Regions from separate parts of the Pseudomonas sp. VEM90 genome, predicted to be linked through region 3. Evidence: predicted binding sites of a transcription regulator. Region 3 holds the regulator's gene; each other region holds the start of a gene.
The links. Region 3 encodes sigma-54, which starts transcription at its own class of promoters, with help from an activator protein. Its sites were predicted from a motif close to ANTGGCATNNANNTTGCTNT; they were not measured.
Positions count from the first base shown of each region.

Region 1: the regulator sigma-54 is predicted to act here: its motif matches at 7,868-7,887, upstream of glnK (P-II family nitrogen regulator).
Region 2: the regulator sigma-54 is predicted to act here: its motif matches at 6,199-6,218, upstream of glnA (type I glutamate--ammonia ligase).

Region 1 is NZ_JBTRAR010000002.1:68,737-78,836, reverse strand. It holds gene ACYCCG_RS02720 (trifunctional serine/threonine-protein kinase/ATP-binding protein/sensor histidine kinase) at 1-1,500, opposite strand, end outside; gene ACYCCG_RS02715 (response regulator) at 1,739-2,731, shown strand; gene ACYCCG_RS02710 (response regulator transcription factor) at 2,728-3,096, shown strand; gene ACYCCG_RS02705 (YifB family Mg chelatase-like AAA ATPase) at 3,161-4,651, opposite strand; gene ACYCCG_RS02700 (DUF4034 domain-containing protein) at 4,887-6,983, shown strand; gene ACYCCG_RS02695 (gamma-glutamylcyclotransferase family protein) at 6,937-7,290, opposite strand; gene ACYCCG_RS02690 (accessory factor UbiK family protein) at 7,291-7,557, opposite strand; gene glnK (P-II family nitrogen regulator) at 8,045-8,383, shown strand; gene ACYCCG_RS02680 (ammonium transporter) at 8,430-9,761, shown strand.
Region 2 is NZ_JBTRAR010000004.1:102,057-112,156, reverse strand. It holds gene secB (protein-export chaperone SecB) at 1-169, shown strand, start outside; gene trmL (tRNA (uridine(34)/cytosine(34)/5-carboxymethylaminomethyluridine(34)-2'-O)-methyltransferase TrmL) at 324-785, opposite strand; gene ACYCCG_RS06140 (hypothetical protein) at 784-1,221, shown strand; gene ntrC (nitrogen regulation protein NR(I)) at 1,811-3,247, opposite strand; gene glnL (nitrogen regulation protein NR(II)) at 3,244-4,329, opposite strand; gene glnA (type I glutamate--ammonia ligase) at 4,695-6,101, opposite strand; gene thiI (tRNA uracil 4-sulfurtransferase ThiI) at 6,572-8,026, shown strand; gene typA (translational GTPase TypA) at 8,155-9,975, shown strand.
Region 3 is NZ_JBTRAR010000023.1:17,464-27,563, reverse strand. It holds gene lptC (LPS export ABC transporter periplasmic protein LptC) at 1-76, shown strand, start outside; gene lptA (lipopolysaccharide transport periplasmic protein LptA) at 63-587, shown strand; gene lptB (LPS export ABC transporter ATP-binding protein) at 588-1,313, shown strand; gene ACYCCG_RS20350 (RNA polymerase factor sigma-54) at 1,490-2,983, shown strand; gene hpf (ribosome hibernation-promoting factor, HPF/YfiA family) at 3,063-3,371, shown strand; gene ptsN (PTS IIA-like nitrogen regulatory protein PtsN) at 3,384-3,848, shown strand; gene rapZ (RNase adapter RapZ) at 3,851-4,705, shown strand; gene ACYCCG_RS20330 (HPr family phosphocarrier protein) at 4,725-4,997, shown strand; gene ACYCCG_RS20325 (ZIP family metal transporter) at 5,021-5,914, opposite strand; gene ACYCCG_RS20320 (superoxide dismutase) at 5,926-6,537, opposite strand; gene ACYCCG_RS20315 (hypothetical protein) at 6,539-7,000, opposite strand; gene ACYCCG_RS20310 (class II fumarate hydratase) at 7,028-8,404, opposite strand; gene ACYCCG_RS20305 (hypothetical protein) at 8,397-8,798, opposite strand; gene pmbA (metalloprotease PmbA) at 9,043-10,100, opposite strand, start outside.

The DNA.
Region 1 (10,100 bases), on a different contig from region 3:
CTGTGCGCTGGTGGTGGGCGTATCGTTGCACCGGGTGAAAATCAGCAGCAGGTTGGCCGGTGCGTCAGCCAGCAGTTGGGCCAGCAGTTGCCGGGTGGCGTCGTCGGCCCATTGCAGGTCGTCGAAGAACAGCACCAGCGGTTGGCCCAGCCGGCTGAAAACCTGCAGGAACTCAATGATCGCGTGCAGTTCCTTGTGCAACGCAAGGCGCGTGGGCTTGGTGGGTAACTGTGGCAGGGGGCCGAGAATCAGTTGCAGGTCCGGGGCCAGCTTGCCGAGCAGACGGCCATGACCTTTGATGCGGCGCAGGATCTCGCGGCGCAGGGTGTCGAGGTCCTGACTGTTCTTGGCCAGCAACTGGGTAGTCAGAGCTCCGAGCACTTCGATCCAGGGCGTGTAGGGCACGGCTTGTGCCTGGCTGTTGCACTTGCCGACGGCCCAGTAACCTTCAGCGTTGGCCTTGAGCGCTGCTTCGACCAGGCTCGACTTGCCCATGCCAGTAGCGCCGTTGATGACCAGGGCTTGTGGTTTGCTGTCGCGATGCAAGGCCTTGAGCAGCAGGGTGATAGCCTTTTGCTCGGCGCCGCGGCCATACAGGCGTGCGTGGCCGGGTGCTACCGGGTCGGCGCAGCCTGGGGTGAAGGGTGCCATGGTTTTGTGGGCGACCCACTGCCGCTGGCAGTGAGCCAAATCCACTGCAAGGGCGCGCACGCTCTGGTAGCGGGCGTCCGGCTCTTTGGCCAAGGCCTTTGCCAGGATCAGGCTGAGGGGCGGCGGTACGCTGCTGCGCACTTCGCATGCCGGCCGCGGCTGCACGCCGGCATGCAGCTGTCGCCAGTGCTGGGTGTCGCGCCCGGCGAGCGGCAGCTCGCCTACCAATAGCTGGTAGAGGATCGCCCCCAGGGCATAGATGTCACTGCGTCGGTCGCAGCTGCTACCGTGCGGGCAAATCTGCTCCGGCGCCAGGTAGGCCCAGTTGCCGAGCGGGGATCCCTGTTCGCTGAACTGCTCTGCCGGGTCGGCGTGAAAGAAGCCCAGGCGCACCTGCTGATGGGCGTGCAGGCACACATGCTCCGGCTGCAGTGTACCGTGCAGCACATTGCGTTCATGCGCTTGCGCCAACGCAAGGGCGGCGTTAACCGCGATGTCGAGAAACGGCTCCAGCGGCGCAGGGCCTTCAGTGATCAGGTCGGCGACTGAGCGCCCGGCCGGGTACACCAGCAATGGGCCTTCGGCCGAGCGCACGAACGCCGAGGGGATCACCGCCCACTGCGGGTCCAGTTGCAGGCGGTAGTCACGTTCCAGGCGCTGACAGGCGGAAGGGGCCTCAAGCGGGGCGCGCACGGCGATCCAGGCCTGGAGTGTGGCCGGGTCACGCAGGCGGAAGTAGCTGAGCTCACCTTCCTTGCCCAGTGCGCTGATCTCGCACCGGTTCAGCCAGCCTTCGTCGATTGACTGATCGTAATCGATGGGCCTGTGGGCAAGGCGTTCATCGAGCATAACGCACCCCGCTAGCGACATCCTGAGGCGTGAGTATACGCAGCGGGTCCAGCATGAATGCGGGATACAGTCTGCTTGGCAGGAACGGGCACGCTGTTGTCCGTTATCGTCCCCTTGGGGCTGGCGGGCTTTTGTATAGTCCTTTGGCCAACCTATCCCTCGGGATAATTGTCTGAACGCCAACGCTGGCCTAGGCTGCCCAGGGCAGCGAAAACGCCCGTGCCCGCGCGAGGAAGCCATGATCCGAATAGGCAATGCCCAGGTGTCGCTGGAGCGGCGCGAAGTCTTTGTCGACGGCAAGCCGATCCTGTTGGGTGGGCGTGCTTTCGAAGTGCTGGCCACGCTGATCAGGGCCAAGGGCCGCGTGGTCGGCAAGGACGAGCTGTTCAGTCAGGTGTGGGCTGGTACGGTGGTTGAGGACAATAACTTGCAGGTGCAGGTGTCCTTGCTGCGCAAGGCCTTTGGCGACCGCGGCCTGATCCAGACCGTGCCGCGCCGGGGCTACCGTCTGGCCGCGCCGATCAGCCTCGAGGTGCCGGGTCAGGCACTGTGTGGGTCGTTGCTGCACACCATGGCCGAGGCTGTCGAGCCGCTCGATGAGTGCGTGAACGTGCCGGTGCTGGTCGTGGATGACGACCCATCGGTGCGCACCGCTTTGGGCCGGCTGTTGCGCTCGCAGGACATCCCGCATCACTTGTTTGCCAGCGCCGAGGCCCTGTTCGAGGCCCGTCTGGAAACCCCCTGTGCCTGCCTGCTGCTGGACATGCACTTGCCGGGTACAAGCGGCCTGGAGGTACAGGATGCGCTGTGCCGGCTGGCGCTGCCCTGGCCGATCGTGTTCATGACCGGCTTCGGCACCATCCCGATGACCGTTCAGGCCATGCGCGCCGGGGCGGTGGAGTTTCTGACCAAGCCATTCGATGAAGACCAGTTGCTGACCCTGTTGCAGACAGTGCGCGCCCGTGCTGTGGCCGAAGGCCGCAAGTGGCTCCATGCGCGGCAGGTCGAGGAAAAGTACCAGCGCCTGACTCACCGTGAGCGCCAGGTCTTCTCGCTGGTGGTCGGCGGCTTGTCGCACAAGCAGATCGCCAGGCAGATCGGCACCAGCGAGGTGACGACCAAGGTGCACAAGAAGAACATCATGAACAAGATGCAGTCCCGCTCGCTGCTGGAGCTTGCGGCCATGCACAACCTCCTTGGCGTGCGGTCAGAAAGCCTGGGCGGCGCATGAGCAGAGGGGTGTGCATCGTCGACGACGATGCCTCGGTGCGCAAAAGCCTGGCCAACCTGCTGCGCTCGGCGGGGTTCGAGACCTTGTCGTTTTCCGCCGGGGACGCATTTCTGGCCTCGCCATTGGCGGGCGAGGCAGGCTGTGTGCTGCTGGACCTGAGGATGCCGGGGATGAGCGGGCTGGAGGTACAGCGTGAGCTGGCACAGCGGGAGGGGCGCTTGCCGGTGATCTGCATGTCGGCACATTGGGACGATGGCTCGGTACGGGCAGCGATGGGCCTTGGGGCACTGGCCTGCCTGGGCAAGCCGTTTTCTGAAGAGGTGCTGCTGAGGGTGGTTGAAGAGGCTTTGGCTGGCTGTCAGTGAGGTATGGCTGTGCCGGCCTCTTCGCGGGTGAACCCGCTCCTACAGGGCATCCAGCCCTGGCAATCTAACTGCTCCCCGGCCGGTACTGCAGGGCCTCGGCCAGGTGCGCCCGGCCAATCGTCTCGCATCCCTCCAGGTCCGCCAACGTCCGCGCCACCTTCAACAATCGGTGCGCCGCCCGTAGCGACAAGGTCAGCCGCTCGCAGGCCCCTTCCAGCCAGACTTGGTCCGCTGCTACCAACCCACAGTGATGCCTTAAACCTTCAAGGTCTAGAAATGCATTTGCACACCCTTGTCGCCTGTGCTGCAGCTCCCGCGCTTCAGCTACCCTGACGGCGACATCGGCACTGGTTTCACCGCAGGGCTGGTTGTTCAGCGTAGTGCTTTCGCGAGCCACGGTCAGGTGCAGGTCGATGCGGTCCAGCAGTGGCCCGGACAGTTTGTTGCGATAGCGCGCGATCTGCTCGGTGCTGCAGCGGCAGCGGCCAGTGGGGTCGCCCAGGTAGCCGCAAGGGCAGGGGTTCATCGCCGCCACCAGCTGGAAGCGCGCGGGGAAACGCACTTTGTCGCGGGCACGGGCAATCACGATTTCACCTGACTCCAGTGGCTCGCGAAGCACTTCCAGTACGCGCCGCTCAAACTCCGGAAGTTCGTCGAGAAACAACACGCCGTGATGGGCGAGCGTGATTTCACCTGGTTGCGGTCGGCTACCGCCACCGACCAGCGCCGGGCCGGACGCAGAGTGATGGGGGTGGCGAAAGGGGCGCTGTGGCCAGCTATTCAGCGGCGCTTTCCCGCTGACTGACTGGATTGCCGCCACTTCCAGCGCTTCGTGCTCGTCCAGCGGTGGCAGCAGCCCGGGCAGGCGGCTGGCGAGCAAGGTCTTGCCGGTGCCGGGCGGCCCGGTGAACAGCAGGTTGTGCGCACCGGCCGCAGCCAGCAGCAAGGCACGCTTGGCTGCCAGTTGGCCCTGCACTTCGCTCAGGTCCGGGTAGGGGCGTTGCTGCAGGATCAGGCCGTTGGCAGCGTAGGGCGGCAGCGGCACCTGGCCGTTCAGGTGGGCGATCAACTCCAGCAGGTGGCCCACCGCATACACCACCAACCCGCCGGCCAGGCTGGCTTCCTCGGCATTTTCCCGTGGTACCACCAGCGCCCGGCCTGCTTCGCGTGCCGCCAGTGCCGCAGGTAGCACGCCCTGCACCGGGCGCAATTTTCCCGACAGCGCCAGTTCGCCCAGGCATTCCATATCGGCCAGGGTGGCAATCGGCACCTGGCCGTCGGCGGCGAGGATGCCCAGGGCGATGGCCAGGTCATATCGGCCGCCATCCTTGGGCAGGTCGGCGGGGGCGAGGTTCTGGGTAATGCGCCGCTGCGGGTACTTCAGCCCGGAGTTGACGATGGCGCTGCGCACCCGGTCCTTGCTTTCCTTGACCGTGGTTTCCGGCAGGCCGACCAGGGTGAGATGAGGCAGGCCGTTGGCCAGGTGGGTTTCGACGCTGACCGCCGGTGCCTGCACGCCAACCTGGGCGCGGCTGTGGACGAGGGCTAGGGACATGAACACTCCGTTGTTGCTGGAAAATGCCGCTTCCTGCGGCTGGGCAAAGCATAGCCAGTGCTGCCACGGCAGGCGCAACAAGTGTGCGTCGTGGTTTTTCAGGGCAGGGGTTTTCCCTGCGTTTTCATGGGCTTCGGCAAAAATGGATCCAATAGGCTTTGCGCAGTCGTCAGGTATGACTTAGTGTTGTTGGGCAACCGCAGTTGCCATGGGATGGCACTGCGTCTTCTTTCAAATGGACTTGAGGTATTGCTCCGTGCAAACGCTCACCTGCACGCACCAGGCAATTCGCGAACTGGTGCAGGCCAGTGCATTCGTTGAACTCAACCGCTTTTTCGACAGGCTCGAGGCTCAGTGGCGTCAGGCCCCGACCGGCGAGTTCCCGGCCTACCTGGCGGCCATTGAAGGGCACATGCTGCTCGACCAGGAAAACCAGAGTGACAGGGCCCTGAGCCAAGTGCTCAGAGCCTGGATTGACGCCTGCCCCAGGGCATACCACCCACAAGTGGTAATGGGTATGCACTGCTTCCACCGGGCCTGCCAGGTGCAGGTTGGTGGCCAACGCAACGCTGCACGCTTGCTGGCTGTCGCGCAAATTTGTGAATCCGCCAGCGCGCACCTGTTGCGTGCAATGGACCGCTCTGCGCACCCCGTGGCAGCGGCCATTGGCATGCTGCGCATCAGTGCGCAGTTCCATGAGCCTGGTTGGTTGCTGCAACTGTTTCAGGGGGAGCCCGCACGTTTCAGGCCCAGTGCCCATGCCGATGTAGAGGTGCAGGAAGCTGCAGCGCCGTTGCTGGTGAAGCATGGGTTGTTGCCCTTGGCCGAGCTTCCTCAGGCGCTGCCGCTCTGCCTGGGCAGGCGGGTCGAACATGAAAACGAAGACCCTCGCTATTTTTGGCTGCGCCATGCGCTGATCGCTCGCCCCGGTTGCTTCGAGGCGATCCAGGCCCTTGCTGTTTACCTGCTGCCCCATTGGGGCGGCAGCCTTGATGCGTTCGAGCTGTTGGTCAATGGCCCGTTGTGCGTAGCCTGGGACGAGCGCTTGCGTAATGCGCTGCGCTGGATGGCCGTCGAAGGCCGCCTGATGCTGCCACAGGCTGACCCGTTGCAGGCCGTCGCCGACTGGCAGCAGGTGGTCGAAGACTGGTCAGAACGCCCGTTAAGGCCCAGAGAGCGTGCCGTTGTTCTGGCATGGCGGGGGACGCTGCGTAGCAGGGCATCGGGCGACCATGCTGGCGCGATGCGCGATTTTGCCGCGAGCTTGGCGTGCAATGCCGATCTCGGCGCCATCCGCGCCATGGGCGTGCCTTTTCGCTGTTTGGCCGAGCTGATACTGCGCGATGGCATGGCAGATGAGAAGCAACTGTTACACGGCGCCATTGAGCGCCTGTGTGACGGCCGTTCACATGCTGCTGCCTGTGCATTGCGCGCGGCCGGGCACCGTTTCGGGCTGTGGGCGCTGCCACGCTCGGCCGAGCAGGCAAGGCTATGGTTGCAACGGGCGGTGAATCGCCAGTGTGCGGGCCAGGCACCGGGGTTCGAAGTGCTTGAAGTGGCACGGTTGCTGTGGGCAGCCAACCGGCATGAAGTGGCCTGCTACCTGTATGAACGCTGCGCCGAACTGAACCTGCCGGGTGCTGCCTTGGCCTTGTACGAGCTGCACCACGGCGGCCTGGCCAACACCCCGGCGCATTACCTGGATGACGAGGCAGCCGGGTATTGGCTGCAGCGTGCGGTGGAGGCGGGTAGCAGGCAGGCCAAGTACAATCTGGCCTGCCTGCGCATGGATGGCGATGAAGATTTGAACGAGCGCAGTGCCCTGCTGGCGGTCAGGCGCCTGCTTGTCGACGCGTTGGGCAACGCGCAGATCAACGCGCGTGCGCGTTTGCATCTGGGAATTTTGTTACGCCGGTTTGGTGAGACGCAGGAGCGAACCGAGGCGGTTGCTTACCTGTTGAGCCTGGTCGAGCACCCGGACCCGCGGCTTGCCGGGCGTGCCTGCGCCGAACTGGGGCTGGCCTGGATGCAGGGGCGCGGCACCCGCAAGCAAAGCCGCTTTGCCGCCATCGAATGGGTCAAGCGAGCGGCCAGCTTGCAGCCACGGGATACGGCCATTGGTGATATCCAGGCCGAGATCCTCAATTCGCGCAATCGGGTGAAGACGCTGTTTACTCAGTGCGGGGCGGCGTTGTTCCGCGGCACACTGCATGCAAGTGAGCTACCACCGAAACAGGCCTTTACCCACACCGAGTCGTTGCGGGTTCAGCCTGCATCGGACCGTCTCAGGCACGTACATAAACCCAGGCTGTCAGGCCCGATGCAAGGGTGACGGCGACGCGCTTGTAGTCGGCAACTTCATAGCGGTCCGCTGCAGCCAGTTCGTCTTCGCTGATCTGGAAGACCATGCCGGCCACGCTGTCGTTCGCCTGGCTGCTGGGGGAAACGATGGGGTGATGGGACTTGCCGCTGGTCGCCAGTACGCCTGGGTCGGTGATCTCGACCCAATCCAGGCGGTAGCCCGGCATGCGGTCGGCCTGACCGTTCAGCTCACGGCCAAAGTTGGCCAGTTGCACGGCTTTATCCTGCAAGGTGCCGTAGGAAAACAACAGTACCGGGTATGCGCTGGAGGGTTGCATTCACTCATCCTGTGAGGGTGGGTTCAGCCGGGCTTCCAGCTCGGCTACCTGTTTTTCCAAGGCCTCAAGGCGTGCGCGGGTACGCGCCAGTACGACCATCTGGCTGTCGAATTCGTCACGGCTGACCAGGTCCAGCTTGCTGAAGGCACCTTGCATCAACACTTTGAACTGGCTTTCCAGTTCCGCACGGGGCTGGGCGGCATCGCTGCTGAATAGGCGCGAGGCCTGGTCGCTCAGGGCATCGAGAAGGGCTTTGGGCGCGAGCATGGGGCTGTCCACTGAAACGGAGAAATGGCCGCCAGTGTAGCACGCACAAACCTGGCGCCTGAGTGCACATTGGCCTTCGTAGGAGCGGGTTTACCCGCGAAGAAGACACCGCGGTGGATGGCACGGGCTTCGCCCGTGTTCGCGGGCAAGCCCGCTCCCACAGGAATGATCTGCGGTTTCTAATCTGTTGCACATTTTTCGCGCAACGTGTCCCGCCGCTGCGCACCGAAATTGTGCATGTTTCCCATGCTGGCGACTGGCCAATCCCGACCAAATCACATAACGCTCTGTTTTTCGGCACTTTGTCGGAACTGGCAAGGATTCTGCAAAGACCTGTACGAGCCATGCACTGAAGCAGTTCCTTGTGACCAGGCAGTGCGCACGCGGAGCCGGGTGCCGACGACGCGTTACAAAGCCAACCGCTGCGCTTAGACTTGAGACGGGTTTGTTTTCCTGGGGCAAGTCCACCAAATCGGGAGAGAGTTTCATGAAGCTAGTCACAGCCATCATCAAGCCGTTCAAGCTGGACGACGTACGCGAGTCGCTGTCGGAAATCGGCGTGCAGGGCATCACCGTCACCGAAGTCAAAGGTTTCGGTCGGCAGAAGGGCCACACCGAGCTGTATCGCGGTGCTGAATATGTGGTTGATTTCCTGCCCAAGGTGAAGATCGATGTCGCCATCGATGACAAGGACCTTGATCGGGTAATCGAAGCCATCACCAAGGCAGCCAACACCGGCAAGATCGGTGACGGCAAGATTTTCGTGGTGAATCTGGAGCAGGCGATCCGCATCCGTACCGGCGAAACCGATACCGACGCGATCTAAGCAGCAACAAAGCCTCACCAAACCCAACGCCCCAGGAGAAAACAACATGACTCTGCGTAAGATCGCAGGGCTAGGAGCCCTATTGTCCCTCGTAATGCCCGGGCTTGCCCTGGCAGAGGAAGCTGCCCCAGCGCTGAACTCCGGCGACACCGCCTGGATGCTGACCGCAACGGCGCTGGTGCTGTTCATGACCATTCCGGGCCTGGCCCTGTTCTATGGCGGCATGGTGCGTTCCAAGAACGTGCTGTCGGTGATGATGCAGTGCTTTGCAATTACCGGCCTGATGAGCATTCTCTGGGTCGTCTACGGCTACAGCATGGCCTTCGATACCGCCGGTATGGAAAAGGGCGTGCTCAACTTCAACTCTTTCGTTGGCGGCTTCTCCAAGGCCTTTCTCAGCGGTGTCACGCCTGACAGCCTGACCTCGGCCACCGCGCTGTTCCCTGAAGCGGTGTTCATCACCTTCCAGATGACTTTCGCCATCATCACCCCGGCGCTGATCGTCGGCGCCTTTGCCGAACGCATGAAGTTCTCGGCGATGCTGGTATTCATGGGCATCTGGTTCACCCTGGTGTATGCGCCGATCGCACACATGGTGTGGAGCGGTGACGGTGCCCTGATGTGGGACTGGGGCGTACTGGACTTCGCTGGCGGCACCGTGGTGCACATCAACGCCGGTATCGCAGGCCTGGTCTGCTGCCTGGTACTGGGCAAGCGCAAAGGCTACCCGACCACCCCGATGGCCCCGCACAACCTCGGCTATACCCTGATGGGCGCGGCGATGCTGTGGATCGGCTGGTTCGGCTTCAACGCAGGCTCTGCTGCTGCTGCCAACGGCACTGCCGGGATGGCCATGCTGGTCACTCAGATCGCTACCGCCGCCGCCGCACTGGGCTGGATGTTCGCCGAGTGGATCGGTCACGGTAAGCCAAGTGCGCTGGGCATCGCCTCGGGCGTGGTGGCTGGCCTGGTCGCCATCACCCCGGCTGCGGGCACCGTCGGGCCGATTGGCGCGCTGATTATCGGCCTGGTTTCGGGTGTGGTCTGCTACTTCTGCGCCACCACGCTCAAGCGCAAACTCGGCTATGACGATTCGCTGGACGCGTTCGGCGTGCACGGTGTTGGCGGCATCATCGGAGCCATCCTCACGGGTGTGTTCGCGGCCCCGGCACTGGGCGGCTTCGGTACTGTCACCGACATCGGCATGCAAGTCTGGATCCAGGCCAAAGGTGTGATTTTCACCGTGGTCTACACCGCCATCGTCACCTACGTGATCCTCAAGGTGCTGGATGTGGTGATGGGCCTGCGGGTCAACGAAGAAGAAGAGTCGGTCGGCCTCGACCTGGCTCAGCACAACGAACGCGGCTACAACCTGTAACTGCGACGCGGTAAAAACTTGCCCGGCTTGCCGGGCATTTTTTTGCCAGTTTTTCAGCATTTCCCGCACGGCAAACGGTTTATTCGACACGTTCGTGACGTAGGTAAAAAACTTACAAGTCGCAGGGCGTTTATGGTGCTTTGCTTTTTCCACGGGCGCGCTAGAATGCGCGCCGAAGGGTGTTTGACGAGTAGTCCACACACTTCGCCAGCCTTTGCTAGGCTTGCCAATAGCGTGTGGCCAGCAGGGGCTAATGGATTTGTCAGGTCCTGCCAGGAGCAGGGCCTGCTGGGTACCGCATCCCATCAGGAGTGCCGACCCAAGGGCAGTGGCCTAACC
Region 2 (10,100 bases), on a different contig from region 3:
TGCGTTCTGCCCTAACATCCTGTTCCCTTATGCCCGTGAGGCCCTGGATAGCCTGGTGACTCGCGGTTCGTTCCCGGCGCTGATGCTGTCGCCTGTCAACTTCGACGCCCTGTACGCGCAAGAAATGCAGCGTATGCAGGAAGCGGGTGAAGCGCCTACTGTGCAGTAATAACTGCCGGTATCAAGAAAGCGCCTCTCGGGGCGCTTTTTTTTGCCTGTGCGGGCCTCTTCGCGGGTAAACCCGCTGCTACAGGCGATCGCGCCGTTCCCTCAATCTGTGTAGGAGCGGGTTTACCCGCGAAAAGGCCGGCACAGGCGACACATCAGCTCCCGGCAAACCCGTTCTGCCGCCACGCCTCATACACCGTCACCGCCACGGTATTGGACAGGTTCAGGCTACGGCACCCCGGCCGCATCGGCAGGCGCAGGCGGTGTTCGGCCGGCAGGCTGTCCAGCACCTCGGCCGGCAGCCCGCGGCTCTCCGGCCCGAACAGGAAGGCATCGCCCGGCTGGAAGGCCACTTCGTGGAACGGGTGCGAGCCCTTGGTGGTAAAGGCGAACAACCGTGGGTTGCCAAGGCTTTCCAGGCATCCGGCCAAGCTCTCGTGACGCTTGAGCGTGGCATACTCGTGGTAGTCCAGCCCTGCGCGGCGCAGGCGCTTGTCATCCAGTTCGAAGCTGATGGGTTCGATCAGGTGCAGGGCGCAGCCGCTGTTGGCGCATAGACGAATGATGTTGCCGGTATTCGGCGGAATTTCTGGTTGAAAAAGGATGACGTGAAACATGCACGGCTCCAAGCGTGAAGATGACGGGCATTCTACTCCTGAACCGGACGTGCGTTCGAAGGCCTTCCCACGGGTGATGCTGTCGTTGGCGATCGTCGGCTTGATGGTGGGGCTGATGATCGGTCGCCTGACTACGCCCAACGAGCGAGAGTTGCAGCAGGTGCAGGTGATGCAGGATGGCCTGGAGCTTTGGTTCAACGAAGAGCCCAAGCTGCATGGCGAGAACGTGGAAGGGACGGTGGCGTTGCTGTTCCAGGCCCAGGGCAAGGCTCAGCAAGGGCAGCTTAGCCTGCAAGGCAAGCCGGTGAGCTGGCGGGTACAGCACAGCAAGGAAGGTTTGTTGCTGACGGTGGTGGCCGCGCGCCCCCTGCACGGCGAATGGGCCGGTGCAGAGGACGCTGGGCGCTGGCGGGTGCAAGTGAAACTGCACGAATAAAAGAGGGGATATCCCGGCCTGCCTGTACCAGGGTCCCCAAAAGGGGTACTGCGTATAAAGGGGGGATGTCCCGGCCTGCCTGTACCGAGGTCCCCAAAACGGGCGGTGCTGCGTATAAAAGAGGGGTTCACCCGGCCTGCCTGTACCAGGGCCCCCGAAACTGGAGATGTATTGCTTATTGCAGGGGGCGTGCCAGTTTTGCAAAACCCGTTAATACTGGGCTTTGCGGGTGATTTGGCCGGATTTTAAGGGTATTTGTGCCTTCGAGAGGTGCAGCCGGCACAGGAACGGTGCATTCAGACGGCTGAAATGGCTGGGGCCGCTTTGCGCCCCATCGCGACACAAGGCCGCTCCCACAGGATCGTGGCAGGAGCGGGTTTACCCGCGAATACGGTGGTGGCGGCAATGGTGAGCGGCAGGTGGAGATTGGCCAGCAGGCCCGGCCTCTTCGCGGGTGAACCCGCTCCTACGACGACCCCGATGTGTGTCCATCGCATCAGCCTTGGGGCAGAGGTGATCCCGTGGGAGCGGCCTTGTGTCGCGATGGGCTGCAAAGCAGCCCCAGCAATCTAGAAGGCTAATTCAGAGCTCAGTGGTCATCACCTTCCTCATCATCCCCACCAGCCACATTCATCCCCAATTCCTTGATCTTGCGTGTCAGGGTGTTACGCCCCCAGCCCAGCAACAGCGCGGCATCCCGCCGGCGTCCGGCGGTGTGCTTGAGTGCCGTCTCGATCATGATCCGTTCAAAGCTCGGCACTGCGCTGTCCAGCAGGCTGGTCTGCCCGCGCGCCAAGGCCTGGTCGGCCCACTGGCGCAGGGCCTGCTCCCAGTTGGTTACCGGCGCGGCGTCTTGTGGCAGGTTCAGCAGTTCTGGTGGCAGGTCACCGATCAGCACTTCGCGGCTGGAGGCCATCACGGTAATCCAGCGGCAAGTGTTCTCCATCTGCCGCACGTTGCCCGGCCATGGCAGGTTGCGGATGAACTCTTCAGTCTCCGGCTTGAGGATCTTCGGCTCGACTGCCAACTCCTGGGCGGCCCGGGCAAGGAAGTGGCGGGCGAGGGCGGGGATATCTTCGCGGCGGTCGGCCAGGCGCGGAATGTGGATACGGATGACATTAAGACGGTGGAACAAGTCTTCACGGAACTTGCCGGCCTGTACCAGTGATTCCAGGTTCTGGTGGGTGGCGGCGATGATGCGCACGTCGACCTTGACCGGCACGTGGCCGCCCACGCGGTAGAACTCGCCGTCGGCCAGCACGCGCAGCAGGCGGGTCTGGGTGTCGGCGGGCATGTCCCCGATTTCGTCGAGGAACAGCGTGCCGCCATCGGCCTGCTCGAAACGGCCCCGACGCAAGTTGGCAGCACCTGTGAAGGCGCCTTTCTCATGGCCGAACAGCTCCGACTCCATCAGATCCTTGGGGATGGCGGCCATGTTCAGGGCAATGAACGGCGATGCTGCGCGCGGGCTGTGTCGGTGCAGGGCGTGGGCCACCAGTTCTTTGCCGGTGCCGGACTCGCCGTTGATCAGCACGGTGATGTTGGAGTGGCTGAGGCGGCCGATGGCACGGAACACCTCCTGCATCGCCGGGGCTTCGCCAATGATTTCCGGGGTGCGCGCCAGGTTCTGTGGCACATCCAGGCCTTGCTGCTCCTGGGCATGCTGGTTGGCGCGCTTGACCAGCGATACCGCTTCGTCGACATCGAATGGCTTGGGCAGGTACTCGAAGGCACCGCCCTGGTACGAGGCCACGGCGCTGTCCAGGTCGGAGTGGGCGGTCATGATGATGACCGGCAGGCGCGGGTGTTGCTCGCGGATCTGCGCCAGCAGGTCGAGGCCGCTGGTGCCAGGCATGCGGATGTCGGAAATGATCACGTCGGGTTGCTGGCGTGCCAAGCGCCCCATGACACCGTCTGCGCTGTCGAAGCTCTGGGTGGTCATGCCTTCCTGTTGCAGGGCTTTTTCCAGGACCCAGCGGATGGAGCGATCATCGTCGACGATCCAGACGGTTTCACTTCGGCTCATGAGGCGGTGGCTCCTTGTTCCAGAGGCAGGTAAATCGAGAAGGCGGTATGGCCTGCGTGGCTTTCACACTCGATCAGGCCCTGGTGCTGGCTGATGATGTTCTGGGTAATGGCCAGGCCCAGCCCGGTACCGTCCGGGCGACCACTGACCATGGGATAGAAGAGGGTGTCTTGCAGTTCCGGCGGGATGCCCGGGCCGTTGTCGATGATCTCTACCCGCGCTACCAGGCGGTGACGCACGTGGCCGATGGTGAACTGGCGCAGGGCGCGGCTGCGCAAGGTAATGCGACCCAGGCGCAGCTCATTCTGCGCGCTGATCGCCTGCATGGCGTTGCGCACGATGTTGAGTACGGCCTGAATCATCTGCTCTCGGTCGATCAGCACGTCCGGCAGGCTCGGGTCGTAATCGCGCACCAAAGTGATGCACCCCTGGCTTTCGGCATCGACCAGGCTGCACACCCGCTCCAGCACTTCGTGAATATTGGTCATGGCCAGCGAAGGCAGCTTGTTCGAGCCGAGCATGCGGTCGACCAGGTTACGCAAACGGTCAGCCTCTTCGATGATTACATTGGTGTAATCGCGCAGCCCTTCCTCGGGCAGTTCGCGGGCCAGTAGCTGGGCCGCTCCGCGGATGCCGCCAAGGGGGTTCTTGATTTCGTGGGCCAGGCCGCGTACCAGCATCTTGGTGGTTTCCTGCTTGCTCAGTTGAGCCTCTTCCTTGGTGATGCGCAGCAGCCGGTCCCGCGGATGCACTTCGAGCAACAGCAGGGTCTGGCCTTGATGCAGTATCGGTGTTACCGCGTAGTCGACAGTGATGGTCTGCCCGGTCAGCGATGTAAGCTGCGCTTCACGCTTGGTGAACGGGTGCGCCTGCTCGACCGCCTGGCGCAGCGAGCTGAGCGCCTCGGTCGATTCGGTGAACAGTTCGCTGATGAACTGCCCATGGCTGCGCTGGCCACTGACGGCCAGTAGCATTTCTGCGGCCGGATTCATGTACTCCAGGCGCAGCTCGGCGTTGAGCAGCAACGTGGCAGTGGTCAGGTTGTCCAGAAGCAGACGGTGCTGTGCATCGCTGATGGTCATAAGGCGTCGTTGACCTCTTTTGGCGCTTGCCTGGCACTGTTATGGCCAGGGCCGGACGCGGGGTGGATCCACTGATGCGAGACTCTTGATAAGAAAATGCAAGAAACAAACCAAAGCGCCGAAAAGAAGCGGAATTTGCCGAGAAAGGCCTGAAACTGCGCAAATTCGGACCAGAAAGTCTTGGTGAAACGTTTAATTTGAACCAGATTGGGGAGCAAATGAGGGCATGGTGTGAATTAGTGCACCAAGATAGAGCATAGCGTGACAGGCGGGGTTGCAGTGCTTCTGCTTGGTGCGCAGAAACGAAAACGGCCTCCCGAAGGAGGCCGTTGTGATCAGGTCATCGGCGCGGGGCGCCAATCAGATCAGCAGCTGTAGTACAGCTCGTATTCCAGCGGGTGTACGAAGGTGCGCACCTTGATTTCTTCTTCGCTCTTCAGCTCGATGAAGGCATCGATGAAGTCGTCGGAGAACACGCCGCCCTTGGTCAGGAACGCACGGCCTTTATCCAGCTCTTCCAGAGCTTCTTTCAGGCTGCCGCACACTTGCGGGATGTTCTTGGCTTCTTCTGGCGGCAGGTCGTACAGGTTCTTGTCGGCCGCGTCGCCTGGGTGGATCTTGTTCTGGATGCCGTCCAGGCCAGCCATCAGCAGGGCCGCGAAGGCCAGGTACGGGTTGGCCGATGGGTCCGGGAAGCGTGCTTCGATACGGCGGGCTTTCGGGCTGCCAACGTAAGGAATACGGATCGAGGCGGAGCGGTTGCGAGCCGAGTAGGCCAGCATTACCGGGGCTTCGAAGCCTGGAACCAGACGCTTGTAGGAGTTGGTCGACGGGTTGGTGAAGCCGTTCAGGGCCTTACCGTGCTTGATGATACCGCCGATGAAGTACAGGGCGGTGTCGGACAGGCCGGCATAGCCTTCACCCGAGAAGGTGTTCTTGCCGTCTTTCCAGATCGACATGTGCACGTGCATGCCCGAGCCGTTGTCGCCATACAGTGGCTTCGGCATGAAGGTGGCGGTACGGCCGTAAGCGTCGGCAACGTTGTGCACGACGTATTTCAGCGCCTGTACTTCGTCAGCCTTCTTCACCAGGGTGTTGAACTTGACGCCGATTTCGTTCTGGCCGGCAGTCGCCACTTCGTGGTGGTGAACTTCAACGGTCTGGCCCATTTCTTCCAGAGCGTTGCACATGGCAGTACGGATTTCGTGGTCGTGGTCGAACGGCGGAACCGGGAAGTAGCCACCTTTCACGCCTGGACGGTGGCCTTTGTTACCGCCTTCCACGTCAGCGCCGGTCATCCACGAGCCCTGCTCGGAGAAGATCTTGAACATCGAGCCGGAGATGTCCGACTGGAACTTCACTTCGTCGAAGATGAAGAACTCAGGCTCTGGGCCGGCGAATACGGTGTCACCGATGCCGGTGCTCTTCAGGTACTCTTCGGCGCGCTTGGCGATTGCACGTGGGTCACGATCGTAGCCCTGCATGCTCGACGGGTCGACGATGTCGCAGGTAATGATCAGGGTTGGCTCTTCGGTGAACGGATCCAGAACGGCGGTTTCGTCAACCGGCATCAGGATCATGTCGGAGGCTTCGATGCCTTTCCAGCCAGCGATGGAGGAACCGTCGAACATCTTGCCGACTTCGAAGAAGTCTTCGTCCAGCGCATCACGCGACGGCATGGTCACGTGGTGCTGAGTGCCTTTGGTGTCCGTGAAACGCAGATCAATCCACTTGACGTCATGATCTTTGATGAGTTGAACCGACTTCGACATGTTGTCCTCCGGATGGTCTAGAGCGCGGTGGGCCGCTGCCCTGGAAAAAGGGTGTTGCCGGGCGCGGATAGTCGGCCAAGCTTACCTGCCTCACAAGGGAGCAAATTGCATGCCAGTGCCCGAAAATGGCGAGGCTGGGATAAAAGGGGGCGTTTGCGGGCATTTGGCGTTGGGGTGGCGGGCAAAAGTGCACCCTTACGATGCGTTTTTTGATCATCTCGCACCAATAGGGTGCGTGGCATGAGTGGTGTGCCAGCTTCTAGGGCCTCTTCGCGGGTAAACCCGCTCCTACGGGCTTTGCACTGCTTGTAGGCGCGGGGGCACCCGCGAAAGGGCCGGAACAGGCACTGCAAAACCCGCTCTCTGCATTTATCTCAAAGCTTCTGATCAAAAGTTGGTCAAATCCTGAGCAATTTCCGATATAATTCGCGCCCCTCATTTTCGGCAGGCCCTGCGCGCGCTGTTAACCAATGAAACTTATCGTCAAAGTCTTCCCAGAAATCACCATCAAAAGCCGGCCGGTGCGCAAGCGCTTCATCCGCCAGCTTGGCAAGAACATCCGCAACGTGCTCAAGGATCTCGACCCTGAGCTCGCGGTCGATGGTGTCTGGGACAATCTCGAAGTGGTTACCCGCGTCGAAGACGAAAAAGTCCAGCGCGAGATGATCGAGCGCCTCACCTGCACGCCGGGTATCACCCACTTCCTGCAGGTCGAGGAATACCCGCTGGGTGACTTCGACGACATCGTCGCCAAGTGCAAGCACCACTTCGGCCACCTGCTGGCCGGCAAGCACTTCGCCGTGCGCTGCAAGCGCGGTGGCCACCATGACTTCACTTCGATGGACGTCGACCGTTACGTCGGCAGCCAGCTGCGCCAGCAGTGTGGCGCCGCCGGGATCGAGCTGAAGAAGCCTGAAGTGCTGGTGCGCATCGAAATCCGCGACCAGCGCCTGTACGTGATCCACAACCAGCACAATGGCATCGGCGGTTATCCGCTGGGTGCCCTGGAACAGACCCTGGTGCTGATGTCCGGTGGTTTCGACTCCACCGTTGCGGCCTACCAGATGATGCGCCGCGGCCTGATGACCCACTTCTGCTTCTTCAACCTCGGCGGCCGTGCCCATGAGCTGGGCGTGATGGAAGTGGCCCACTACCTGTGGAAGAAGTACGGCAGCAGCCAGCGTGTACTGTTCATCAGCGTGCCGTTCGAAGAAGTGGTTGGCGAAATCCTCAACAAGGTCGACAACAGCTACATGGGCGTGACCCTCAAGCGCATGATGCTGCGCGGCGCCGCCCATATGGCCGACCGCCTGCAGATCGACGCGCTGGTGACCGGCGACGCGATTTCCCAGGTGTCCAGCCAGACCTTGCCGAACCTGTCGATCATCGACTCGGCCACCGACAAGCTGGTGCTGCGCCCGCTGCTGGCCAGCCACAAGCAGGACATCATCGACCAGGCCACCGAAATCGGCACCGCGGACTTTGCCAAGCACATGCCGGAATACTGCGGCGTGATCTCGGTAAACCCGACTACCCATGCCAAGCGTCACCGCATGGAGCACGAAGAAAAGCAGTTCGACATGGCCGTGCTGGAGCGCGCTCTTGAGCGCGCCAAGTTCATTTCCATCGACCATGTGATCGATGAGCTGGGCAAGGACATCGAAATCGAGGAAGTGGCCGAGGCGCTGCCTGGCCAGATCGTCATCGACATTCGGCACCCCGATGCCCAGGAAGACGAACCACTGGTGCTGGAAGGTATCGAGGTCCAGGCCATGCCGTTCTACGCCATCAACAGCAAGTTCAAGCACCTGGACCCTACGCGCCAGTACTTGCTGTATTGCGACAAGGGTGTGATGAGCCGTTTGCACGCACACCACCTGCTCAGTGAGGGACATGCCAATGTGCGTGTTTATCGTCCGACATAAGATGCCGGGGCTGTATGGCGGCAGTATTCGCCATCGCCCTCCCGACCGCCGGGCCCGCTGAGCCTTAAACAGTACATATTGGCCGCCTACACTGGGCGGCAACCGAATCCTCTGATCGAGATACACTTGTGATCGAAAATCTGCGTAACATCGCCATCATCGCCCACGTTGACCATGGTAAAACCACTCTGGTCGACAAACTCCTGCGTCAGTCCGGCACTCTGGAGCGTAACGAGCTCAACGACGAGCGCGTCATGGACTCCAACGACCAGGAAAAAGAGCGCGGTATTACCATTCTGGCGAAAAACACCGCCATCAACTGGAACGGCTACCACATCAACATCGTCGACACCCCCGGCCACGCCGACTTCGGTGGCGAGGTTGAGCGTGTAATGTCGATGGTCGACTCCGTGCTGCTGCTGGTCGACGCCCAGGACGGCCCGATGCCGCAAACCCGCTTCGTGACCAAGAAGGCCTTCGAAGCCGGCCTGAAGCCAATCGTCGTGATCAACAAGGTTGACCGCCCAGGCGCGCGTCCTGACTGGGTTCTGGACCAGATCTTCGACCTGTTCGACAACCTCGGTGCCACCGACGAACAGCTGGACTTCAAAGTGGTCTACGCCTCGGCCCTGAACGGCATTGCCGGCCTGGACCACACCGCCATGGGCGAAGACATGACCGCGCTGTACCAGTCGATCATCGACAACGTACCGGCTCCGTCTGTTGACCGCGAAGGCCCGTTCCAGATGCAGATCTCTGCACTGGACTACAACAGCTTCCTCGGCGTTATCGGTGTTGGCCGCATCGCCCGTGGTCGTGTCAAGCCGAACACCCCGGTTGTCGCCATCGACACCAACGGCAAGAAGCGTAACGGCCGTATCCTGAAGCTGATGGGTCACCACGGTCTGCACCGCGTTGACGTCGAAGAAGCCCAGGCTGGCGATATCGTCTGCATCAGCGGTTTCGATGAGCTGTTCATCTCCGACACCCTGTGCGCCCCGGATGCGGTAGAAGCGATGAAGCCGCTGACCGTTGACGAGCCGACCGTTTCGATGACCTTCCAGGTCAACGACTCGCCGTTCTGCGGTAAAGAAGGCAAGTTCGTCACCAGCCGTAACATCAAGGACCGTCTGGACAAGGAACTGCTGTACAACGTTGCCCTGCGCGTTCAGGAAACCGACTCCCCTGACAAGTTCAAGGTATCGGGCCGTGGTGAGCTGCACCTGTCGGTGCTGATCGAAACCATGCGTCGTGAAGGCTTCGAAATGGCCGTGGGCCGTCCTGAAGTGATCATCCGCGAAGTCGACGGCGTCAAGCAGGAGCCGTTCGAGAACGTCACCATCGACATCCCTGAAGAATCCCAGGGCAAGGTCATGGAAGAAATGGGTCTGCGTAAAGGCGACCTGACCAACATGGTTCCGGATGGCAAAGGCCGTGTTCGTCTGGAGTACAACATTCCAGCCCGTGGTCTGATCGGTTTCCGTAACCAGTTCCTGACCCTGACCAACGGTGCAGGCATCCTGACCTCGATCTTCGATCGCTACGACACCATGAAGTCGGGCCAGATGTCCGGCCGCCTCAACGGCGTACTGGTTTCGGTCGAGACCGGCAAGGCACTGACCTACTCGCTGGAAACCCTGCAGGCTCGCGGCAAGTTGTTCGTTGAGCACGGCCAGGAGATCTACAACGGTCAGATCATCGGCCTGAACAGCCGTGACAACGACCTGGGCGTGAACCCGACCAAAGGCAAGAAGCTCGACAACATGCGTGCTTCGGGCAAAGACGAAGTCATCGCCCTGGTACCGCCAGTTCGCCACACCCTCGAGCAGGCCCTGGAGTTCATCCAGGACGACGAGCTGTGCGAAGTGACTCCTAAGTCGATCCGTCTGCGCAAGAAGATCCTGGACGAAGGCGAGCGTACCCGCGCAGCCAAGAAAGCCAAGAACTGAGTTAGCTCAGGCTGAATGAAAACGCCCCCGGTCGAAAGGCCGGGGGCGTTTTAGTTTGTCTGGGTTTTTTGTGCTGGTTGTACCGGCCTCTTCGCGGGTGAACCCGCTCCTACAGGATATCCACA
Region 3 (10,100 bases):
AGGCATGAAAGCGTATTTGAAAGAAGGCAAGATGGACTTGCTCTCTAACGTAAGAGGACAGTATGAGGCTCGTTAAAACCCTCCCCCTTTTGCTCAGCCTGAGCGCAGCACTGGGAAGCGCGAGCGCCCTCGCCCTGCCGAATGACCGTGACCAGCCTATTCGCATCCAGGCCGACAACGCCCACCTGGATGACAAGCAAGGCGTGGCCACTTACACCGGCGACGTGATCATCACCCAGGGTTCGATGATGATCAAAGGCAACACCGTGACCATTACCCGCTCCGCCTCCGGCGATATCGACGTAGTGACCTCGGTGGGCAACCTGGCCTACTTCGAGCAGCAGCAGAGCGCAGCCAAGCCAGACAAGATGAAAGGCTGGGGCGTGACCATCCAGTACCAGGCGCAGAAGGACCTGGTAATTCTCACCGACCGCGCCAAGGTCGAGAACGAAGGCAACACCACCGAAGGCGAGAAGATCGTCTACAACACCCAGACCCAGGTGGCGACCGCCGGTCGCGGTAGCAACGTGACAACACCCCGTCAGCGTATCGACATGGTGATCCAGCCCAAGAAGAAGGCCGAGTAAATGGCAACCCTCAAAGCCCAGCACCTGGCAAAGAGCTACAAGGGGCGGCAGGTAGTACGTGATGTCAGCCTGTCGATCGACAGCGGCCAGATCGTCGGCCTTCTCGGCCCCAACGGCGCCGGCAAGACCACTTGCTTCTACATGATTGTCGGTCTGGTCCAGGCCGAACAGGGCCGCGTACTGATCGACAGCCTCGATGTGAGCTACCAGCCCATGCACGGCCGCGCGCGCGCCGGCATCGGCTACCTGCCCCAGGAAGCCTCGATCTTCCGCAAGCTGTCGGTAGCCGACAACATCATGGCCATCCTCGAGACCCGCAAGGACCTCGACCGGGACGGCCGCCGCAAAGAGCTGGAAAGCCTGCTGCAGGAGTTCCACATCAGCCACATCCGCGACAACCTCGGCATGAGCCTGTCCGGTGGCGAACGCCGCCGTGTCGAGATTGCCCGCGCCCTGGCGACCGCACCCAAATTCATCCTGCTGGACGAACCGTTCGCCGGTGTCGACCCGATTTCAGTCGGCGACATCAAGCAGATCATCCACCACCTCAAGGCCAAAGGTATCGGTGTACTGATTACCGACCACAACGTGCGTGAAACCCTGGATATCTGCGAGACCGCTTACATCGTCAACGATGGCCGACTGATCGCCGAAGGCGACGCTGAAACCATCCTGGCAAACGACCTGGTCAAAGAAGTTTACCTGGGCCACGAGTTCCGCCTCTGACCCGAAAAGCGCCTGAAGTACTGGCAAGCAAGCCGTGAGACTGCGGGTAAAGTTGTTACGGTACTCTAGGCAAACGCTACAATTTAAGGCATAAAACTTGCTTGATCTGGCGCTCCGGCGCCCTCGTGTAGTGGATGGCGCATGCGCGCCGGCGAACAAGGTATTAAGCCCCTGCCATGAAACCATCGCTCGTCCTAAAAATGGGCCAGCAACTGACGATGACACCTCAGTTGCAACAGGCCATCCGCCTGCTCCAGCTCTCTACCCTGGACCTCCAACAGGAAATCCAGGAAGCGCTGGAGTCCAACCCGATGCTCGAACGTCAGGAAGACGGCGAAGACTTCGACAACAGCGACCCGATGGCCGACAACGCCGAGAACAAACCGGCCGCCGAAGTTCAGGACAACAGCTTCCAGGAAAGCGCCGTCAGCGCCGACAATCTGGAAGACGGTGAGTGGAGCGAGCGCATCCCCAACGAGCTCCCGGTCGATACCGCCTGGGAAGATATCTACCAGACCAGCGCCAGCAGCCTGCCGAGCAACGATGACGACGAGTGGGACTTCACCACCCGTACATCGGCCGGCGAGAGCCTGCAAAGCCACCTGCTGTGGCAGTTGAACCTGGCGCCGATGTCCGATACCGACCGCTTGATTGCCGTGACCCTGATCGACAGCATCAACGGTCAGGGCTACCTGGAGGACACACTCGAGGAAATCTGCGCCGGTTTCGACCCGGAGCTGGATATCGAGCTGGACGAGGTCGAAGCAGTACTGCACCGCATCCAGCAGTTCGAGCCGGCTGGCGTCGGCGCCCGCAACCTCGGTGAATGCCTGTTGCTGCAACTGCGCCAACTACCCGCTACAACTCCGTGGATGACCGAAGCCAAGCGCCTGGTCACCGACTTCATCGACCTGCTCGGCAGCCGTGACTACAGCCAGCTGATGCGGCGGATGAAAATCAAGGAAGACGAACTGCGCCAGGTCATCGAGCTGGTGCAAAGCCTTAACCCGCGCCCGGGTTCGCAGATCGAGTCCAGCGAGCCCGAGTACGTGGTGCCCGACGTCATCGTGCGCAAGGACAGCGACCGTTGGCTGGTAGAACTGAATCAGGAAGCCATCCCACGCCTGCGCGTCAACCCTCAATACGCCGGCTTCGTTCGCCGTGCCGACACCAGCGCCGACAACACCTTCATGCGCAACCAGCTGCAGGAAGCGCGCTGGTTCATCAAGAGCCTGCAAAGCCGCAACGAGACCCTGATGAAGGTCGCCACGCAGATCGTCGAGCACCAGCGCGGCTTCCTCGACCACGGCGACGAAGCGATGAAGCCGCTGGTGCTGCATGATATTGCCGAAGCAGTAGGCATGCACGAATCGACCATCTCACGGGTTACCACGCAGAAATACATGCACACCCCGCGTGGCATCTACGAACTGAAATACTTTTTCTCCAGCCATGTCAGCACCTCCGAAGGCGGAGAATGCTCGTCCACGGCGATCCGCGCGATCATCAAGAAACTGGTTGCAGCGGAAAATCAGAAAAAGCCATTGAGTGACAGCAAGATCGCTGGTTTACTGGAGGCACAAGGCATCCAGGTAGCCCGTCGCACCGTCGCCAAGTACCGCGAGTCACTCGGCATCGCACCGTCGAGCGAGCGCAAGCGACTGATGTAGCCCCTGAGATGTGCCACAGCATTTTCGTGGCAGGTGCAAGACCTGCCTCTTTATGCACGGGCAACAAAGGAGAAGCTGTATGCAAGTCAATATCAGTGGACAGCATGTAGAAGTCACCCAGCCACTGCGCGATTACGTGCTTGAAAAGCTCGCCCGCGTGGAGAGTCACTTCGACAAGATCACCAACGTGCAGGTAATCATGAAAGTCGAGAAGCTTCAGCAGAAGGTCGAGGCGACCCTGCAGATTCCCGGCGGCGAAGTGGTAGCCAACGCCGAACACGAAGACATGTATGCAGCGATCGACGCCCTGGCCGACAAGCTCGACCGCCAACTGAAAAAACACAAGGAAAAACAGCAAAGCCTGCTGCAAGGTGCAGCTGCCCGCTGATCCCCCTCATCCATGATCCGACTTGAAACCATCCTGACCCCCGGCCGTTCCCTCGTGAACGTGCCGGGCGGCAGCAAGAAGCGCGCCCTGGAAAAGGTCGCCACTGTCATCGCCGACCAAGTGCCAGAACTGGAGATGCAGGACGTCTTCGAAAAACTGGTAGCCCGGGAAAAGCTCGGTTCTACCGGTTTCGGCAATGGCATCGCCATCCCGCACTGCCGGCTTGAAGGATGCTCCGCTCCCGTCAGCGCCCTGCTGCACCTGGAAGCCCCTATCGATTACGACGCTATCGATGGCGCGCCGGTTGACCTGCTGTTTGTGCTACTGGTGCCCGAAGCGGCCACCGATGCCCACCTTGAACTACTGCGTCAGATCGCCAGCATGCTCGATCGCAAGGAAGTCCGTGATCGGCTGCGTGCGGCCACCAGCAATGAGGCCCTGTTCCAGGTTGTCCTGGACGTACAGAACGAGCACTGAACATGCGCCTGATCATCGTCAGCGGCCGGTCCGGCTCCGGCAAGAGCACCGCCCTCGATGTCCTGGAAGACAGCGGTTTCTATTGCATCGACAATTTACCCGCCGGGCTGCTGCCGCAGTTGGCGGAAAATGCACTGATCAACACCGATTTGCTGCAGCCCAAGGTGGCGGTGTCTATCGATGCGCGCAACCTGCCCAGCCACCTGACGCGCTTCCCCGAACTGCTTGAAGAAGCCCGCGCCCGGCACATCCAGTGTGACGTGTTGTACCTGGATGCCGATGAAGAGGTCCTTCTCAAACGTTTCTCGGAAACCCGCAGGCGGCACCCCCTGACCAACGCCAACCGCTCGCTCGCGGAAGCGATCCGCGTGGAAAGCGAATTGTTGGGCCCTATTGCCGACCTGGCCGACCTGAAGATCGACACCACCAACCTGAACCTGTACCAGTTACGTGACTCGATCAAGCTGCGCCTGCTGAACCAGCCCGAGCCCGGCACAGCGTTTCTGGTCGAGTCGTTCGGTTTCAAGCGGGGGATGCCGGTCGACGCAGACCTGGTTTTTGACGTGCGCTGCCTGCCCAACCCCTACTGGAAGCCAGAGCTGCGTGAGCACTCGGGTCTCGATCAACCCGTGATCGACTACCTGGCCGCACAACCGGATGTCGAAGACATGTACAACGACATCTCCAGCTACCTGCTCAAGTGGTTGCCCCGCTTCGCTGCCAGCAACCGCGCCTACGTAACCATCGCCATCGGCTGCACTGGCGGCCATCACCGTTCGGTGTACATCACCGAGCGCCTTGGTCGACAGTTGCAGAAAACCCTGAAAAACGTCCAGGTCCGCCATCGCGACCTCTAGCCCAAGGATCCGCCCCACGATGCCCGCCCGCGAAATCATCATCATCAACAAGCTGGGTCTGCATGCCCGGGCGGCAGCCAAGTTCGTCGGTGTGGCCGGCCGCTTCCCCTGCCAGGTGCGGGTCGGTCGCGCCCCGGACAAGCTGGTGGATGGCAAGAGCATCATGGCGGTGATGATGCTGGCAGCAGGCAAAGGCACCCAGGTGCACCTGCATACCGAAGGCGAGCAGGACAGCGACGCCATGGATGCACTGGTCGAGCTGATCAACAACTTCTTTGACGAAGGCGAATAGCCCCCCACACACCTGCGCTTGCATCAGGACATCGCGGTATCCATCACCATCATCAGACAGAAACCTGTACACAGCCCCAGGCTGGCCAGACGATGATGGCCGTTGCTGCGCGATTCTGGAATGATTTCCTGGGTGACCACCAGCAACATCGCCCCCGCTGCACAGGCCAGCCCCAGCGGCAGCAGCAGTTCGGCAACATTCACCAGCCAGGCACAGATCAACGCCGCCAGCGGCTCGACCAAGCCTGAGGCTGCGCCGATCAGGAAGGCCTTGAAGCGCGGCATGCCCGCCCCTGCCAGCACCAGCGCGATCACCAGCCCCTCAGGCACATCCTGCAAGGCAATGCCCATGGCCAGGCTGTCGGCGTCGGCCATGCCACCCCCGGCCGACACACCAATGGCCATACCTTCGGGGATGTTGTGGGCAATTATGGCAATCACGAACAGCCAGATGCGCGCTGCGATCACCGGCTGGTTTGCCGTGCCCACCAACGCCTCCGGCGAAGCCCAGGATACCTTGAGGTCGACCAGGAACAGGCACAACGCCCCGAACATCAGGCCAAAACTGACCAGGCCACCTGCCCCCCAAGGGCTGAAGCCAATAGACTGAGCCGCCGCCAGGCCCGGCATGATCAGGGAAAACGCGGTGGCCGCCAGCATCACGCCAGCACCGAAGCCCAATAGCGTATCCGCCAGCGCCACCGGCATATTGCGAATGACCAGTACCGGTACTGCGCCCAGTGCCGTACCCAGTGCGCACAAAGCACCGCCCTCCAGGGCGCGCAGCATGCGCGGGTCGAGGTCTAGCCAGGCGAGGCCCCGCGCCACCAATAACGCGGCGCCAGCCAGCAAAAGCAAAGTCCCAAGCGCCAGGCGGAACAGGCGCACACTGCTGACAGACATCACCTCAGAGCGCATACCGGTCCGACTCACTTCAGGGCTTCGAGGTAACGACGTTCAACTTCCACCCAGTCAATGACGTTGTAGAAGGCACCGATGTATTCCGGACGACGGTTCTGGTACTTGAGGTAGTAAGCGTGCTCCCACACGTCCAGGCCGAGGATCGGCGTATTGCCGTGCATCAGCGGGCTGTCCTGGTTGCCGCTACTCTCCACCATCAAGGTTTTTTGCGGCGTCACGCTGAGCCAGGCCCATCCGCTGCCGAAGCGGGTCAACGCGGCTTTGGTGAAAGCCTCCTTGAAAGCCTCGAAGCCGCCAAGTTGTGCAGTGACGGCTTGCGCCAGTTGGCCCACAGGCTCGCCACCGCCCTGAGGCGACATGACAGTCCAGAACAGGCTGTGGTTGGCGTGACCACCGCCGTGGTTGGTCACGGCGCCACGCAGGTTTTCCGGCAGTTGCTTGACGGCAGCGACCAGTTTTTCCACCGGCCATTCGGCCCACTCGGTACCTTCGAGGGCGGCATTGAGGCCGTTCACGTAAGTCTGGTGATGCTTGGTGTGGTGGATTTCCATTGTCTGGGCATCAATGTGTGGTTCCAGCGCATCGTAGGCGTATGGCAATGCAGGCAAGGTATGGGGCATGTCAGTGAATTCCGTAGGCATGGGTTCTGGGTGTTACATCCGGCTGGGCAGCGAGCTCGCTGGCCCCGGCGCTGTGGCGGTTGAGCAAGCGCTCGGTACGCGGGTACTGGCCATACTCGGCAATGAAACTCAGCAGCTCGGTGTAAGTGCGCGCACTGTGGCGCAAGGCGGCATCACGCAGCGCCTGAGGCAGGCGCACTTCCTGGCAGGCCTGCAGCAGTCGCTGGTGAGCAGCGCACAGGTAGTCGGCGCTTTCATGCGGCTGGTCAAGGCGCAGGTGCAGGTCAGCCAGGTTGTGGTGGGCGATGACGAATGCAGCCACCGCTTCGTCCACGTCATGCCAGCGCTCGAACAGCACCTGGGCCAACGCCAAGGCTTGCAGGTAGTGTTCCCGGGCGTCCACCAGCTCGCCTTGTTCGAATAGGCGGTTGGCGGTTTCCGTGGTGCGTTTCCAGTGCTGCATGGTTGTCTCCTGGGCGGGGACGCAGGGTCAGATACCGCCGGCGGTGAGTTTTTCCGGGTCCAGCAGCGCTTCAAGCTGGTCGCGGGACAGGTTGGTGTGCTCCAGCGCCACATCGATGATTGGACGACCCTGCTTGTAGGCGGTCTTGGCGATTTCGGCGGCCTTGAGGTAGCCGATGATCGGATTCAACGCCGTGACCAGAATCGGGTTGCGCGCAAGGGCTTCCTTGAGTTTGTCTTCGTTGACCTTGAAGGTGGCGATGGCTTTGTCGGCCAGCAAGCGGCTGACGTTGGCCATCAGTTCGATGCTTTCCAGCAGGTTACGGGCGATCACCGGCAGCATCACGTTCAACTCGAAGTTACCGGACTGGCCGGCGACGGCGATGGTCGCGTCGTTGCCAATCACTTGGGCGGCGACCATGGCAGTGGCCTCCGGGATCACCGGGTTGACCTTGCCTGGCATGATCGAAGAGCCCGGCTGCAGAGCTTGCAGCTCGATTTCGCCCAGACCGGCCAGCGGGCCGGAGTTCATCCAGCGCAGATCGTTGGCGATTTTCATCAACGCCACAGCGGTGGTCTTGAGCTGGCCAGACAACGCCACGGCAGTGTCCTGCGAGCCGATCAGGGCGAACAGGTTCTGGCCGGGCGTGAACTCGATCTTGGTCAGGCCACTGAGCTGGCGAGCGAAACCGACAGCGAACTGCGGATGGGCGTTGATGCCAGTACCCACGGCGGTTCCGCCCTGGGCCAGCGCCTGCAAGCGCGGCAGCACCCCTTCGATGTGCGCCTTGGCAGCATTGATCTGCGCTGCCCAGCCATCCAGCACCTGGCTCATGCGCACGGGCATCGCGTCCATCAGGTGAGTACGACCGGTCTTCACGAATTGATGTACTTGTGCCGACTTGACCTCGATCACCTGTACCAGGTGCGCCAGGGCTGGCAGCAACTGCTCGTGCAGGGCCAACGCGGCGCTGACGTGGATGGTGGTCGGAATGATGTCATTGCTGCTCTGGCCACAGTTGACGTGGTCATTGGCATTGACCGACTCACCCAGTACATGGGTAGCCAAGGTGGCGATCACCTCATTGGCGTTCATGTTCGAACTGGTACCAGAGCCTGTCTGGAACACATCCACCGGGAAGTGCTGGATGAAGTCCTCGGCCAGCAGTTGCTCGACAGCCTTGACGATAGCCTGGCCCTGCCCGGCAGACAGTTGCTCCAGTTCGACGTTGGCCTTGGCCGCAGCGGCCTTGGCCAGCAACAAGGCACGAATGAACTGGGCCGGCATACGCTGGCCGCTGATCGGGAAGTTGTCGACCGCGCGCTGGGTCTGGGCGCCGTAGAGGGCCTGGGCCGGCACCTGCAGCTCACCCATGCTGTCACGCTCGATACGGGTATCACTCATCATCAAATCCTTGCATCAGTTCATCGGGAGAAATCGAAGGCAGCAGACGGCAATTGGCCAACTGCAGGGCGTAGGGTTGCCAGCGTTGGTTCTGTTCCTGGCGGTCGAGGTTGCGCAGGTCCAGCAGAGGGCGCCACGCCTGATCCAGGCACAGGCAACGCCAATGCCAGGGGAGCATGCGATCGCAGGCGGTATCCAGCAGCAGGCGAAACGCTGTCAGCGCCACCGTCCATGGCGAGGTTTCGGTGCAACACACCAGATAGCGGCCTTCGGCCAGGTAATGCTCGATCAGGCGCGGCTCGTCGGGGTCGAGCGCACAGCGAATGCGCCGGCTGAGCCAGCGCCAGTTTTCCAGGTAGGGCAGTTCGCGGAGGACGGATTTCATGAACATCATCGCCGGGTTACTGGATAATGATATTCATTATTAAGTGATAAACAGAATCACTTCAAGAAAAAGGTGATGAAATAAAAACCCGGCGCGAGGGCCGGGTCTTTGGATTTGCAGAGAAGGTGTAGTGCTGTGCCGGCCTCTTCGCGGGTAAACCCGCTCCTACAACGGCCTGTGTCCCCGCCCCGATGTGCGTCCACTACCGTGTAGGAGCGGATTGATCCGCGAAAGGGCCGGCGCAGGCTAAAGATCAGCTACCAGCAACGGTCATCCGCTCGATCAGCACCGAGCCCGTATGAATGTTGCTACGGGTTTCAAGATCGCTGCCAATCGCGACAATCTGCTGGAACATGTCCTTCATGTTTCCGGCGATGGTGACTTCCTGCACGGCATGCTGAATCTCGCCATTCTCGACCCAGAACCCCGCCGCACCACGGGAATAGTCCCCCGTCACCATGTTCAAGCCATGCCCCATCAGTTCGGTCACCAGCAGCCCGCGCCCCATGCGGCGAATCAGCGCGGCCTGATCTTCGACACCGTGGCTGACGAACAGGTTGTGCACGCCACCGGAATTGGCAGTACTCGGCAAACCCAGCTTGCGCCCGGAGTAGGTGCCCAGCAAGTACGACACCAGCTCGCCTTTTTCGACAAAAGGTTTGGCATAGGTGGCCAGGCCATCACCGTCGAACGCAGCACTGCCCAACGCACGCGGAATATGCGGGCGCTCGTCGAGGGTCAGCCAGGAAGGGAACAGGCGCTGGCCAATGGTACCCTCCAGGAACGACGACTTGCGGTAGAGGTTGCCGCCGGAAATGGCCGACAGGAAGCTACCGAACAGGCCACCGGCCAATTCGGCCGAGAACAGCACCGGTACCTCGCAAGTCGGCACCGGCCGGGCGCCAAGGCGGTTGGCGGCACGCTGGGCAGCGCGCACGCCGATGCTGCGCGGGTCGGCCAGTAGGTTGCCTTGGCGGTTCACGTCGTACCAGTAGTCACGCTGCATCTGCCCGTCGCCTTCGGCAATCATCACGCAGCTCAGACTGTGCCGGGTCGAGGCGTAACCACCGATGAATCCATGGCTGTTGCCATACACGCGGCAGCCTTGGTGGGTATTGAGGGTGGTGCCATCGGCGTTGAGGATGCGCGGGTCGGCGTCGAAGGCCGCGGCCTCGCAGGCCAAGGCCATTTCAATGGCCTTCTCGGGCTCGATATCCCAGTCGTGGTACAGGTCCAGATCAGGGATTTCACGCGCCATCAGTGCCGCGTCGGCCAAGCCCGAGCATTCATCCTCGGAGGTGTGCCTGGCAA